Regions from separate parts of the Paenibacillus sp. FSL L8-0494 genome, predicted to be linked through region 1. Evidence: riboswitches for the same ligand, from Rfam matches in the RefSeq annotation. Region 1 holds a riboswitch; the other holds the start of a gene.
The links. Region 1 has a riboswitch for glycine ahead of gcvT (glycine cleavage system aminomethyltransferase GcvT). Riboswitches for the same ligand answer to the same signal wherever they lie in the genome.
Positions count from the first base shown of each region.

Region 2: another riboswitch for glycine. It lies ahead of NYE35_RS30555 (amino acid permease); the one in region 1 lies ahead of gcvT (glycine cleavage system aminomethyltransferase GcvT).

Region 1 covers NZ_JBBOPQ010000001.1:6,325,839-6,331,991, reverse strand. Annotated here, with positions in the region: gene gcvPB (aminomethyl-transferring glycine dehydrogenase subunit GcvPB) at 1-507, opposite strand, end outside; gene gcvPA (aminomethyl-transferring glycine dehydrogenase subunit GcvPA) at 504-1,856, opposite strand; gene gcvT (glycine cleavage system aminomethyltransferase GcvT) at 1,964-3,076, opposite strand; glycine riboswitch at 3,263-3,361, opposite strand; gene gcvH (glycine cleavage system protein GcvH) at 3,640-4,032, shown strand; gene NYE35_RS28640 (flagellar motor protein MotB) at 4,461-5,291, opposite strand; gene NYE35_RS28635 (flagellar motor protein) at 5,288-6,070, opposite strand.
Region 2 covers NZ_JBBOPQ010000001.1:6,774,203-6,780,355, forward strand. Annotated here, with positions in the region: gene NYE35_RS30545 (DUF5643 domain-containing protein) at 1-2, shown strand, start outside; gene NYE35_RS30550 (sensor histidine kinase) at 108-1,325, opposite strand; gene NYE35_RS30555 (amino acid permease) at 1,647-3,029, opposite strand; glycine riboswitch at 3,177-3,259, opposite strand; gene NYE35_RS30560 (DNA alkylation repair protein) at 3,504-4,211, opposite strand; gene NYE35_RS30565 (TetR/AcrR family transcriptional regulator) at 4,282-4,836, opposite strand; gene NYE35_RS30570 (DHA2 family efflux MFS transporter permease subunit) at 5,003-6,153, shown strand, end outside.

The DNA.
Region 1 (6,153 bases):
ATCCGGCACGATAACCTTAGTACGCGTCTCGCCGCGACTTTCATGGTAGGCGCGGATCATCATGAGGCCGGTCCATTCACCATGAGCACCTGCGGCAGGCTGTAAGGATACTGCATCCATGCCCGTCAGCGCGGACAGATCATTTTGTAGGGTATACATTAATTCAAGTGCGCCTTGAATACTTTCTTCCGGTTGGTAGGGATGAATTTTGGCGAAGCCGGAGAAGCGGGCAACATCTTCGTTAATCTTCGGATTGTATTTCATCGTGCATGAACCGAGTGGATAGAAGCCATTGTCTACACCAAAGTTGCGACGTGAAAGAGAAGTGTAGTGACGAATGACATCCACTTCCGATACTTCTGGAAGTACGACGGGTTCGCTACGGAGTAAATCCGATGGAATTAGGGATTCCAAGGTTTCTTCCTGCGGCACATCGCATAGTGGCAAAGAATAGGCCGAACGGCCCGGACGGCTTAATTCAAAAATTAGACTTTGCTCCGGTTTCATAAACAGCCCTCCAGTGCGCTAGCGAATTGGTCGATTTCGGTTTTGCTTCTTTTTTCCGTTACGGCAACCAGCATATGTCCAGCAAGTTCAGGATAATCACGACCCAGATCATAACCCCCAAGATAACCTTCCTTCAGCAGCTTCGAATTAATAGAGGCCACACTGCTGCCTTCAGGAAGCTTCACGACAAATTCGTTAAAGAATGGGGAGGAGAAGGCAAGTTCAGCACCTGTTAGTCCGCTGAGTTTATTAGCAGCGTAATGGCTTTTGCGAATATTTAGCTCGCCTACTTCACGCATGCCTTCTTTGCCCATAACGGACAAGTAGACGGATGCGCAGAGAGCCAGCAGCGCCTGATTGGAGCAGATATTCGATGTCGCTTTTTCACGACGAATATGCTGCTCACGCGCTTGAAGTGTAAGAACGAAGCCACGTTTACCGTTACGGTCTACCGTTTGGCCAACGATCCGGCCTGGCATGCGGCGCATCAGGTGATCAGCTACGGCAAAGAATCCGCAAGTTGGACCCCCGAGAGAAGCTGGAATACCAAGTGGCTGAGCATCACCCACTACGATGTCGGCTCCAAGTTTGCCCGGAGTTTCAAGTACACCTAGAGCTATTGGGTTCGCGCTGACTACAAGAAGACCTTTAACCGCGTGAATCAGCGGCTCAACCGAGCGAAGATCCTCGATGCTGCCGAAGAAGTTAGGCGATTGAATAAGCACTGCGGCAGTATCTCCATCGATAGCTTCAGCGAGTTTAGCTTGATCGGTAACACCGTCTTTATAGTCAATCTCCACCACCTCCAGACCCCAAGCATTAGCCGAAGTACATAGCACTTGGCGAGCCTCAGGATGAACGGTACGGGAGACGATTAATTTTTTGCGTTTGGTAGCACCAGCCGCGAGAACCGCTGCTTCGGATAAAGCTGTAGCGCCATCATACATACTGGCATTGGCAACTTTCATACCGGTTAGTTCGCAAATGTAGGATTGGAATTCGAAGATCGCTTGCAGCTCACCTTGGCTGATCTCCGGTTGATAAGGAGTGTAGGCAGTGTAGAATTCAGAACGGGAAATGACATGGTTGATGACCACAGGGATGTGATGATCGTATAATCCGGCGCCGAGGAAGCTGGCGTGAGAATCAAAGTCGGCATTTTGGTCAGCCAAACCTTTCATGTGGCGCAGCAGGGCGTATTCATCGAGTGGTTCAGACATCGGCATAGTGCCTTGGTAACGTACCGCTTCAGGAATATCGGAGAACAGCTCATCTATAGACTGAATCCCGACGGCCTCCATCATCTCTACGCGGTCCTGTTCTGTCATGGGCAGATAACGGTGCTTCATTAAGGTTTCACTCCTTGGCTTTTTTTAAAATATAAGAAAGTACAATTTTCACGCTATACTTTATCCTTCTATTTCTCGCTTAAAAGCTCACCGTCCTTATATGGACGCTAAAGGCGTTTATACTTGTAAAAAGGGGCCTTGATCACTACAGCCTTAAGCTGCTTGCCGCGTATCTCTACGTAAACCTCTGTGCCTATTTCACTGTAAGCAGCATCAATCAAAGCCAACCCCAGGTTCCGTTTCAGCGTAGGGGACTGTGTTCCGGTTGTGACCTCACCAATCTTAACCCCATCTGCCCAAACAGGATAATGGGAGCGTGGAATGCCTCGATCAATCATTTCTAGGCCGACAAGGCGACGGGGAATCCCAGCTTCTTTTTGCTGTATTAGTGCATCGCGTCCGATAAAGTCTATTTTGTCCAGCTTCACGAAGAACTGTACTCCTGCTTCAAGCGGGGTGATGTCAGCGGATAGTTCCTGACCGTACAGTGGTAATTTTGCCTCAAAACGCAGGGTATCCCGTGCACCCAGTCCAGCAGGTGTTAATCCGTGGGGCGCGCCTGCTGCAAGCAGTCCGTTCCATAACGTTTCTGCACCTTCCAGCGGAGCGTAAATCTCGAAGCCATCTTCACCGGTATAACCCGTACGGGAGATAAGTACCTCTACACCGCAAACGGTGGCGCGTTCGATGAAATGGAAAGGCTTGAGTGTTGAAATAGGAGCATCAGTAACTTCCGCGAGAATGGTTTCTGCCAGAGGACCCTGCAAGGCGAGCAAAAGCGTCTCGTCAGAGACATTAGTGAGCGTGACTTCGCCGAATTCAGAGGTCAAATGCTCTTGCAGCCACTGGAAGTCTTTGTCGATGTTGGAGGCATTAACGACGAGCATATAATGCCCTTCGCTTAGGCGATACACGAGTAGATCGTCGACAACTCCGCCATTTGGATAACAGAGCAGTGTATATTGTGCCGCACCATCCGTGAGACGGCTGACATCATTGGTTGTCATTTTTTGCAAAAAGGCTTCTGCACCGCTCCCAATCACCATGAATTCACCCATATGCGAGACATCGAACAGCCCAGCCTGCTGGCGAACGGCTTCATGCTCTTTTACGATACCTGTAAACTGTACTGGCAGCTCCCAGCCACCGAAGTCAATGCATCTGGATTCCGCATAAGCGGAATAGAGATCATAAAAAGGTGTTCTTCTCAAAGCATCCATGTCGTCACTCCCCTTGATCTGATTACATACGAAAAAAGGACAGGCAGAAGCAATCATGCATAAATGCACAAATCGCTTTCTGCTCTGTCCTTTGTACCTGAGAGTTACCCTGCCGTAACTAGCTTGCAGGTTTCCCCGTTGGTGATCTGACGCATCTAGCCTTGCGTCTGATGCTCTCCAGAGATACGTCCGACAAAGGTCCTTTTGCCTGAGAGATTCACCCCTGTTAGGGCTTACTCCTTCGGCGCCGTCTTCAAGTGAGACAGTCTCTCCCTATGCCATCATCCGCAACTATATTTATTTCAAATATAAGAAAGTATATGGTTCACATTATACATTATCCTTATATTTCTCCGAGAAACGGCGATTGTCTATAAAAAGACGACAACGTCGTTTCTTCTTGTATGTCTCCATTAAACGGGTATAGTCGGGCGCTGTCAACAAGAAAACGTCGAAAAAATGACAAATTTAAATTTCCTGTTAGTAATATTGACATTGTGAGCCGGGATAACTTAGGCTATAACTAAATTTAGAACTCCAAATTGGAAATGAGGCGGCTTGAAATGAGTGAAGTATTAGACAACCTTCTTTACAGCGAAGAGCATGAATGGGCACAGCAAGTAGAAGGACGAGTAGTACGTGTTGGGATTACGGACCATGCTCAGCATTTATTAGGCGACATCGTATTTGTTGAGTTTCCTGAGGTAGGATCAACCATTTCGGCCGGTGACAGCGTAGGCAGTATCGAATCCGTTAAGACGGTATCGGAATTGTATTCGCCCGTCTCTGGGACGGTTACCAAGGTGAATGATGGATTAGAAGCTAGTCCGGAGCTTATCAATGATCAGCCATATGGCGGGGGTTGGATTTTTGAGATTGAAGTTGATGGAGAATATGCTGATGCTGTAAAAGGTCTGTTAGATGCAGCCGGTTATAGCGCGTTAGTTGCTGAATAATTGGAAATTGGGGACGGGAAATAGTCTGATCAAGTGTGATGTTTTTAGCAGCAAGTTTCTGCGATTTGGGGACTTGCTGTTTGTGTTTCTTATGTAGATTGTGCGAGTATTCGTAAACCCAATCGAGTGGTTTGAGGGTCTAGTGGAGTATGGAATTAGGGAAAACCTCCCTCATTTTAGACGATTATAGCTTGAGAGTTAGGGTTTTAGGGAATTCCTCCCTAATCATCTCGGTAAAACCACTATTTCAGACTAAAAAGAGTAATAATCAGGGAGTAATTCCCTCATTCCGCGATTGGATACGATAATAGGTGAATAATCAGGGAGGTTTTCCCTAATTAAATTGGATGAAGCCCCTTGTTAGCTCAATGTGGTAATTGCAAAGGCTCCTGCCGCCGAACTTAGCTCTGAGCGCAAACAACTATATTTTATTCCACCTCTTGAAGCTGTCGAAGTACAATGATCTCTACGCGTCGATTTTTTTGTTTGCCTGCTACCGTAGTATTATCTGCTGTTGGTCGGGTATCGGCATAACCTGCATATTGAAAAGTGTCCGGGTTCAGTCCTTCATTATCTAAGAAAAAGCGCAGCACAGAAAGCGCACGAGCACCCGATAGCTCCCAATTGTCGTTATAACGGGAAGCTGATGACACTGGTGTATTATCCGTATGTCCTTCAATGCTGATCGTTGCCCCGATATCTTTGAATAAGCCTGACAACTGCTGAAGAGCAGGAAGGGCTGGTGACTTCACATCTGCTTTACCCACATCAAAAAGAAAACGGTCGCTGAGCGTGATTTCTATGCCCTGCGGTTTGTCGGCTACAAATATTTGTTCACCGAGATTATTCTCCTCCACATAGTGGGTGATCACACCCATTAACTCAGCAAGCTTCGCCTCTTGTTCTCGAAAAGCCAACTCCCGTGCTGAAGGTGTTTCATTCTCCGTTTGTTTATCAGAACCGTCATTTGGTTTTGCAGTTGCGTTCCCATTCCCATCTGTACTCTCTGGTTTGTTGTCAGGGGTCTTTCCAGCATCTAAAATACCATCTCCGCCTTCAAGAACAGTGCTGCTCGACTTGAAAGTCTGGGATAAAGAGCCGGTTACGATATTGTATTTGTCAGTGTCCAGGCTGCTCATCGCATACAATATAACGAAAAATATAAGTAAAAGCGTAATTAGATCTGCGTAAGTAATCATCCAACGATCACGGCTTTCTCGATTCTCTACCCGCCGTTTGCGCCGGTCTCTTTGTCTCATATAAAACCTCTTGCTTCTGCACGGTCATCTGTGGTGGTGTCTGAAATGAAGGAGTTCAGTTTTTTACGCACCAGCAACGGATGATCCCCGTTTTGTAGAGAAAGAATGCCTACTAGCAGCATCTCCATGCTATGCAGCTCACTTTGGCTGCGGGATTTGATTTTGGAAGCAATGGGTAAAAATATTAGATTAGCGATGGCTACTCCGTACAGTGTTGCAGTGAACGCTACTGCGATAGAGGTACCTAGATTTGATGGGTCTGTAAGGTTGCCCAGTACCCTAATGAGTCCCATAACTGTACCGATGATCCCCATCGTTGGAGCATATCCACCAGCGGCTTCAAAAATCTTGGCGTAGCTTTCATGCTTCAATTCTTTCGCATCCATTTCCAATTCCAAAATCTGTCTTACCTGCTCAGGGTCAGTGCCATCGACGATAAGCAGCAGTCCTTCACGGGTAAAAGGATCAGGATGTACCTCCGCTTGTTTTTCGAGCATTAAAACGCCGCCACGGCGGGCCACTGTGGCCATTGCGATGAGCTCTTCTGCCTTCTCTTCATCACGTTCAGGATTGCGGCCAAAAGCCATGCGCAGAGCGGTGGGAATGGAACGTAGCTTAGCTGCCGGGAAGCTGATCATTACGGCGGCAATCGTACCTCCAAATACAATCAAAGCTGCATTAAGCTGCAGCAGTCCGGAAAGGCTTCCGCCTTCCCAGAGGTAGCCGCCGATTAGCGCAGCCAGTCCGGCCACTAGGCCGATTATTGCGGTAATATCCATGCTTCAAGCTCCTAACATTTCTGTGTATTATGGTTTGCATCGATCTAAGCAACACTGTATAATGAACGGGAACACATATTCTT
Region 2 (6,153 bases), 450 kb from region 1:
AATCGTTAACGCAGCAAACATAAACATATATATCTAGGAAAAGGGGATTACCTCTCCGCCGAAGGCTTGAGGTAATCCCCTTTGTTCAATTGAAAGAAGGTTCCGTATTACTGATCATTTATAGCTAAAAAGCGGATAGTAGCTGTTGTCCCCTTACCTTCAGAGCTACTATAATAAATTTCCCCGCCGTATTTTTCTACGATATTAAAGCAAATCATTAATCCTAAACCTGTTCCATTACTTTTTAATGAATAAAAAGGAGTGCCTAGCGACTTAACCTCTGCTTCTGACATCCCGCTTCCTTCATCGATGATTGTTATCTCAATAAAATTATTGTTCCTATTCGCCATAATAGAGACAGATTTACCAACTTCCGAAGCCTCTAAAGCATTTTTTATTATATTAATAAGCAGCTGCTTAAATTCAATTTTATTAATAGAAATCATGCAATCTTCTTCTACGTAGGTAACGATTTGATTATCAGATAACATTGCGTAGGAATGGAGCAATCCTGTAACACTTTCAAGTACATCCTTCACATCTACTTTTTCTAATTTTTGCTCTCCATTTGGCTTTGAAAGGGTTAGAAATTGCGAGATAATCTGTTCTACTGTGTTTAATTCATCAATCATTAATTTAAATTTTCTTTTCATAGGATCATCAAATGAAGGATCCTCATCAAAAAACTGCAAAAAACCTCTAACCACTGTCACTGGATTTCTAATTTCGTGCGCAACGGCAGCTGTTAATTGTCCAACCATCTTTAAACGCTCAGATTGCTGTAATTGTTCATAATAAAGCTGCTGTTTTTTCATCCGTTTAAATGATATTTGAAAAATGAAAAATAATAACACTTGAACCGCTATTATATTAATGAAATTGCCTAGCATATCATAATGTAAATATGTATATAAATCCCCTCTATCAATCAAGAGGATATAGCCAAATGTAATTACCATTAGTACCCCATTTATAATGAAGGAAAAATAGAACAATTTTAAATCAAAAAATAGAATAGACAGTGCAGGAATAAGACAAATGAGGATATAGGTAGTCCATGTTTGAGGATATAAAAAGAATAGCGTATAAAAATACGCAAATCCAAATAGAATGATAATCTTTCTAAAAGTATGTGTCTCATGCTTAGGGTAAATCCATAAACAAACCGTTAGAAACGCCACACATAAAAAATGAATGATATAACCAAAATCAATCCCATCTAACTCTAGGGTAGATAGTATCAATCCAAACATCATAAGAACGATGATCATTAACATTAATATGTAATAGGTTTTTCGATTCACCCGACTGTAGAACTCTCTCATGAATTCACCACTTTTAAATTGATTTTACCATTACGATAGTTATCTTACTTGTAAACTTATTGTCGAAATAAGAATTATATCAGTTGAAATAGTAATAAACAATAACTGAAAAAAACTGTAAACTCGATGATATTATAGTTTGTAAAAAATTAAAAAACCGGGAGATACCATTTTAACAGTATCTTCCGGTTTTCTGTTTAACTTTGCATATTCTTTAAGCAAACGTCCATGTAGGAACGCTTGAAACCGGCAAGGGCTCCCTGCCCAGTCGCGGTTGAATATAACCACGGCTTCTGCGCCGGTTAAAGCTTTCCTCATAAACTAGAGAGGTGTTTCGGTCCTGATTATTTTATTATCTCTTTCCCTCTTTCTTCTATTTATCGAATACAAAACAAATAATAAAATAAACCATAAAGGCGTCAACAATAATGCCGGACGAGTTTCATCAGCAAACAGCATAATTATGAGTATGATTGCAAACAAGGCTAGAACAACATAATTCACAAAAGGTGTGAACGGTGCCTTGAATTTTGATTTGGCCTGCAATTCCGGCTTCGTCTTTTTATATCGCAAATGGCAAATTAGAACGACGCCCCAAACCCAGATGAAACAAATGGCACTAATCGTTGTCACGATGCCAAAGGCCGTCTCCGGAATCAGCTTACTCAACAAAGCCCCTACAGATAAGACAAGCGTGGATATGAATAAAGCATTACTTGGCACATGATTTTTATTAAGCTTTGCAAAGTTGGCTGGAGCCTGGTCATTTCTGCTTAGATTGTATAGAATCCGGCTTGTTGAGAACATCCCGCTGTTACAAGCGGAAGCAGCTGAAGTTAATACAACGAAATTAATAACCCCCGCGGCAATCGGAATCCCCACTAAACTAAATGTTTTAACAAAAGGACTTTCTGCCGGGTTTAGTTCTGTCCAAGCGTTGATGCATAATAAGGCAATAATAGCACCCACGTAGAAAAATAGAATTCGCAAAGGTATTTTATTAATCGCCGATGGGATAGTTTTTTCTGGATTGGATGTTTCCGCTGCTGATACCCCCACCAATTCCACACCCACAAAAGCAAACACAACCATTTGAAATGAAAGTAAGAACCCGGAAATCCCGTTTGGAAATACTCCCCCATGTGCCCAAATATTACTGAGCGCAACCGTTCCGGTAGTTGTTTTGAATCCAATCACCAGTAAAACTACCCCTATGGCAATTAACGCGAGAATAGTGATTACCTTAATTAAAGCAAACCAAAATTCCAATTCGCCAAAGCTTTTTACAGTTAATAAATTGAGTCCTAATAAAATAATTAAACAAATGACTGCGGGTATCCATTGCGGGATATCAAACCAATATTGTACATAGACCCCAACAGCTATAATATCGGCCATAGCCGTCATGATCCAGCAAAACCAATAGGTCCATCCAGTTACAAACGCCGCCCGCGGTCCAAGATAGTCTTCGGCAATGTCTGTAAAAGATTGATAACCTGCTTTTGACAACAGAAGTTCTCCCAATGCCCTCATCACAAAGAAAATAGCGATACCCACGATTAAATAAGCAAAAATGATCGATGGTCCTGCCAGCTGTATAGCTTTTCCAGATCCTAAAAATAATCCGGTACCGATGGTTCCACCAATCGCAATGAGCTGAACATGTCGATTCTCTAAATCTCTCTTTAATTCTTGTGCTGCCATTTCGAACTCCCCCTTATGTGAAAAAAATAACAAGTGAAAATGATAACAAAAAAGAGATTGGATACGCTCCAATCTCTTAGGTATAAGAATAATAAATAAAATACATTTATTTATTCTGACGATGATCAGAATAACAAATGAATTATCTAGTACTCTTCTGTCCTTTTGCCTGAGATTGTGAACCCTTCGGCGCCGGGGGATTCCCCCACGGTCTCTCCAGAAGCTGCTCCTGCTATAGTGTGATCCATAGCAATCATAGCTTGCGAATTATTTAATTTTTATGTCGCTAACTTCATTTTTAATATTTTTCAATACTAATCATTGTCAAATATTTTGTCAATAACATTAATTACCGCTTTATTATTGTTCCATTAACTTTTATTGCACACAATTAAGGGCTTGTCAGCCAAGCCGCCAATTCTTCTGTCTGCAGGCACAACCTTCAATACGCTCTCCTTAGCACTCCATGACTGACTAACACCTTACATGTTTTCGTTTGAAGCCCAGCTGCGATTTATCAACTGCCTTTTGAATATTAATTGAAGCATTCAAAATCTTGCTTTTTGTACTACCGGTATGGACTTCCACCGGGCCAACTTCCTTTGCAATCTCAACCGCTTTATCATGAAGCGGCAGATAGGATACGCCCACAGTGTAGATGAAATTGTTCATTGCGTATTTCGTTCGTTCAGGGGCATCATGAATCGTATTTTTAGCAAGCTCCAACATAGCGGCCAATTTTTCTGCGGAAAATTCACTGTCCGGGCGATTTCCGAGCAGCCAGCAGTAACAGTTCCAGCCCGCCGACATTTTCAACTCTATATCACTTGCAATCCATTTATCAGAAACCTCTTGCGCAATATCCGTCTCCGCCAACGTTACTGCCACCACAAAGTCCGATAGCATATAGAAATAAGCCCCAGCAATCCACCGCTCAAAATCCGACTCTGACATTGCTTTAGGCTCCGCGATCACCCCGGCAAAATACATAGCGTCGTAATTTCCCGTAGCATAAAGCTGCTCGGCCAAGGGTTGATTATGTTTTATTTTTCTGAAGATAGGCTTCATCTGGCCTGTGGCCACACCAAAAAGCGGTTCGTGCGCGCCATTGGATAGATATATTTTCTTGGTGCGTTCCTTGCCGAGAGCTTCAAGCTCTTGCATGACCGTTTCTAAATCCATTGTTCGCACTTCCTTTTTTATGAATATTGGCTAGGGACTCAAACTTTACTTGAATATATCATAAAAGCCCTTATAAATATCTTCTTTTATACATCAAGGTAATTTGCCCCGCTATGTATTCAGCGCTATATTGGTTGCCATCCTTAATCCACCACATAATAATCCCCAGTAGTGAGGCTGCAATAATATCAACGGAGACTACCTCCTTAGTAGAGTCAATGTTCCTCGCGTTTCTTCGTTTTTCGACAGTATTTTTTAACAGGTTGGTCAAGTGGTTTTTGAAGCCTTTATGCTCAATCAATACAGCAAAAACTTTCCGGTATTCAAAAAAATAATTTAAAAAGGTGATCAGCTGCTCCTGTTCGTTGTTGCTCTTCATTTGTAATAGCGGTTCAACCTTCATGGATAGGTCATCGAAGATTTCATGTACGATCTGGCGCAATAAATCGTTAATATCCTCATAATGCAAATAAAACGTTGCGCGATTTAGTTCCGCGCGGTTGGCGATTTTTTGGACGGTCAATTGCGAAATCTCCACATTGTCGGACAATAATGAAAAAACAGCGTTTTTCAACATCTTTTTTGAGCGAATGGCTCGTGGGTCAACTCTTTTATGTTCAGTCATTTCATCCCTCTATTATCGTTTAAATGGCCTTTCATCAACTAATTTGCCTATTCTGTCGATTAGTCGACATTTTCAATAAAATTGCAAATAGGAATACTTTTTAAATCCTGATATGATTTATTTTATTGACACTATGTCGAAAAAGCAATGAAGAGAGGACTGCAACATGCAAGAAGACACTAAGAACATAAATAAAGGGATCTTATTAACCATCTTAATCTTTGGTTGTTTCTTATCCACACTCAATCAGACGCTTTTAAATGTCGCCTTAAGTAGTTTGATGGATGTTTTTGATGTCACAGCAACAACCGTACAATGGATTTCAACAGGATTTATGCTGATCAACGGGATTTTGATTCCGATTACGGCCTATTTAATGAAACGTTTTACAACACGGCAATTATTTATAAGTGCCATGTCATTTTTATTAATCGGTTCTATAATTTGTGCAGCAGCGCCGAGCTTTAGTCTACTCTTAATCGGACGGATGATCCAAGCTGCCGGTGCAGGGATTATAATGCCGCTCATGATGAGTGTTGTGCTCGCGATCTTCCCCGTTGAAAAACGTGGCAGCGCTATGGGACTGCTTGGGCTGGCGATGATATTCGCTCCTGCTATTGGGCCAACGCTCGCGGGTTTTGTTGTCGAATACCACTCTTGGCGCTGGTTATTTATCGGGCTTATTCCACTTGTCCTCATTGTTATAACGTTGGCGTTCAAGTATTTAGTGAATGTATCTGAGACGTCTAAGTCGAAGCTTGATGTGGTAAGTGTTCTTTTATCAACCGTCGGATTCGGCTTAATTTTATACGGCTTCAGTAGTGCAGGAAGTAAAGGCTGGGATGATGTAATCGTGATCCTGACCTTAGGGATTGGGGTCGTGGTAACAGCCGTATTCTGTCTTCGACAAGTCAAATCTGATGATCCACTGCTAAACCTGTCGGTCTTCAAAAATAAAGTGTTTACGATGACATCTCTTATTAACGTATTAATCACGATGATGATGTACGCAGATATGATTTTATTGCCTATTTATCTGCAGAATGGTCGCGGGTTTACAGCATTTGATGCAGGACTACTATTGTTGCCGGGCGCACTCGTAAATGCGTTCATGTCACCCGTCACCGGTAAATTATACGACCGTTTCGGTGCGAAACCGCTGTTCATCATTGGCCTATTGTTTATTATTCCATCTATGTGGGCGGTAACAGATTTATCTGAATCGACCACGTATACTTATCTAATGATTCGTACCATAGGCCTGCGAATTGGATTAAGCTTCATTACTATGCCACTCAATACAGCCGGACTAAATGC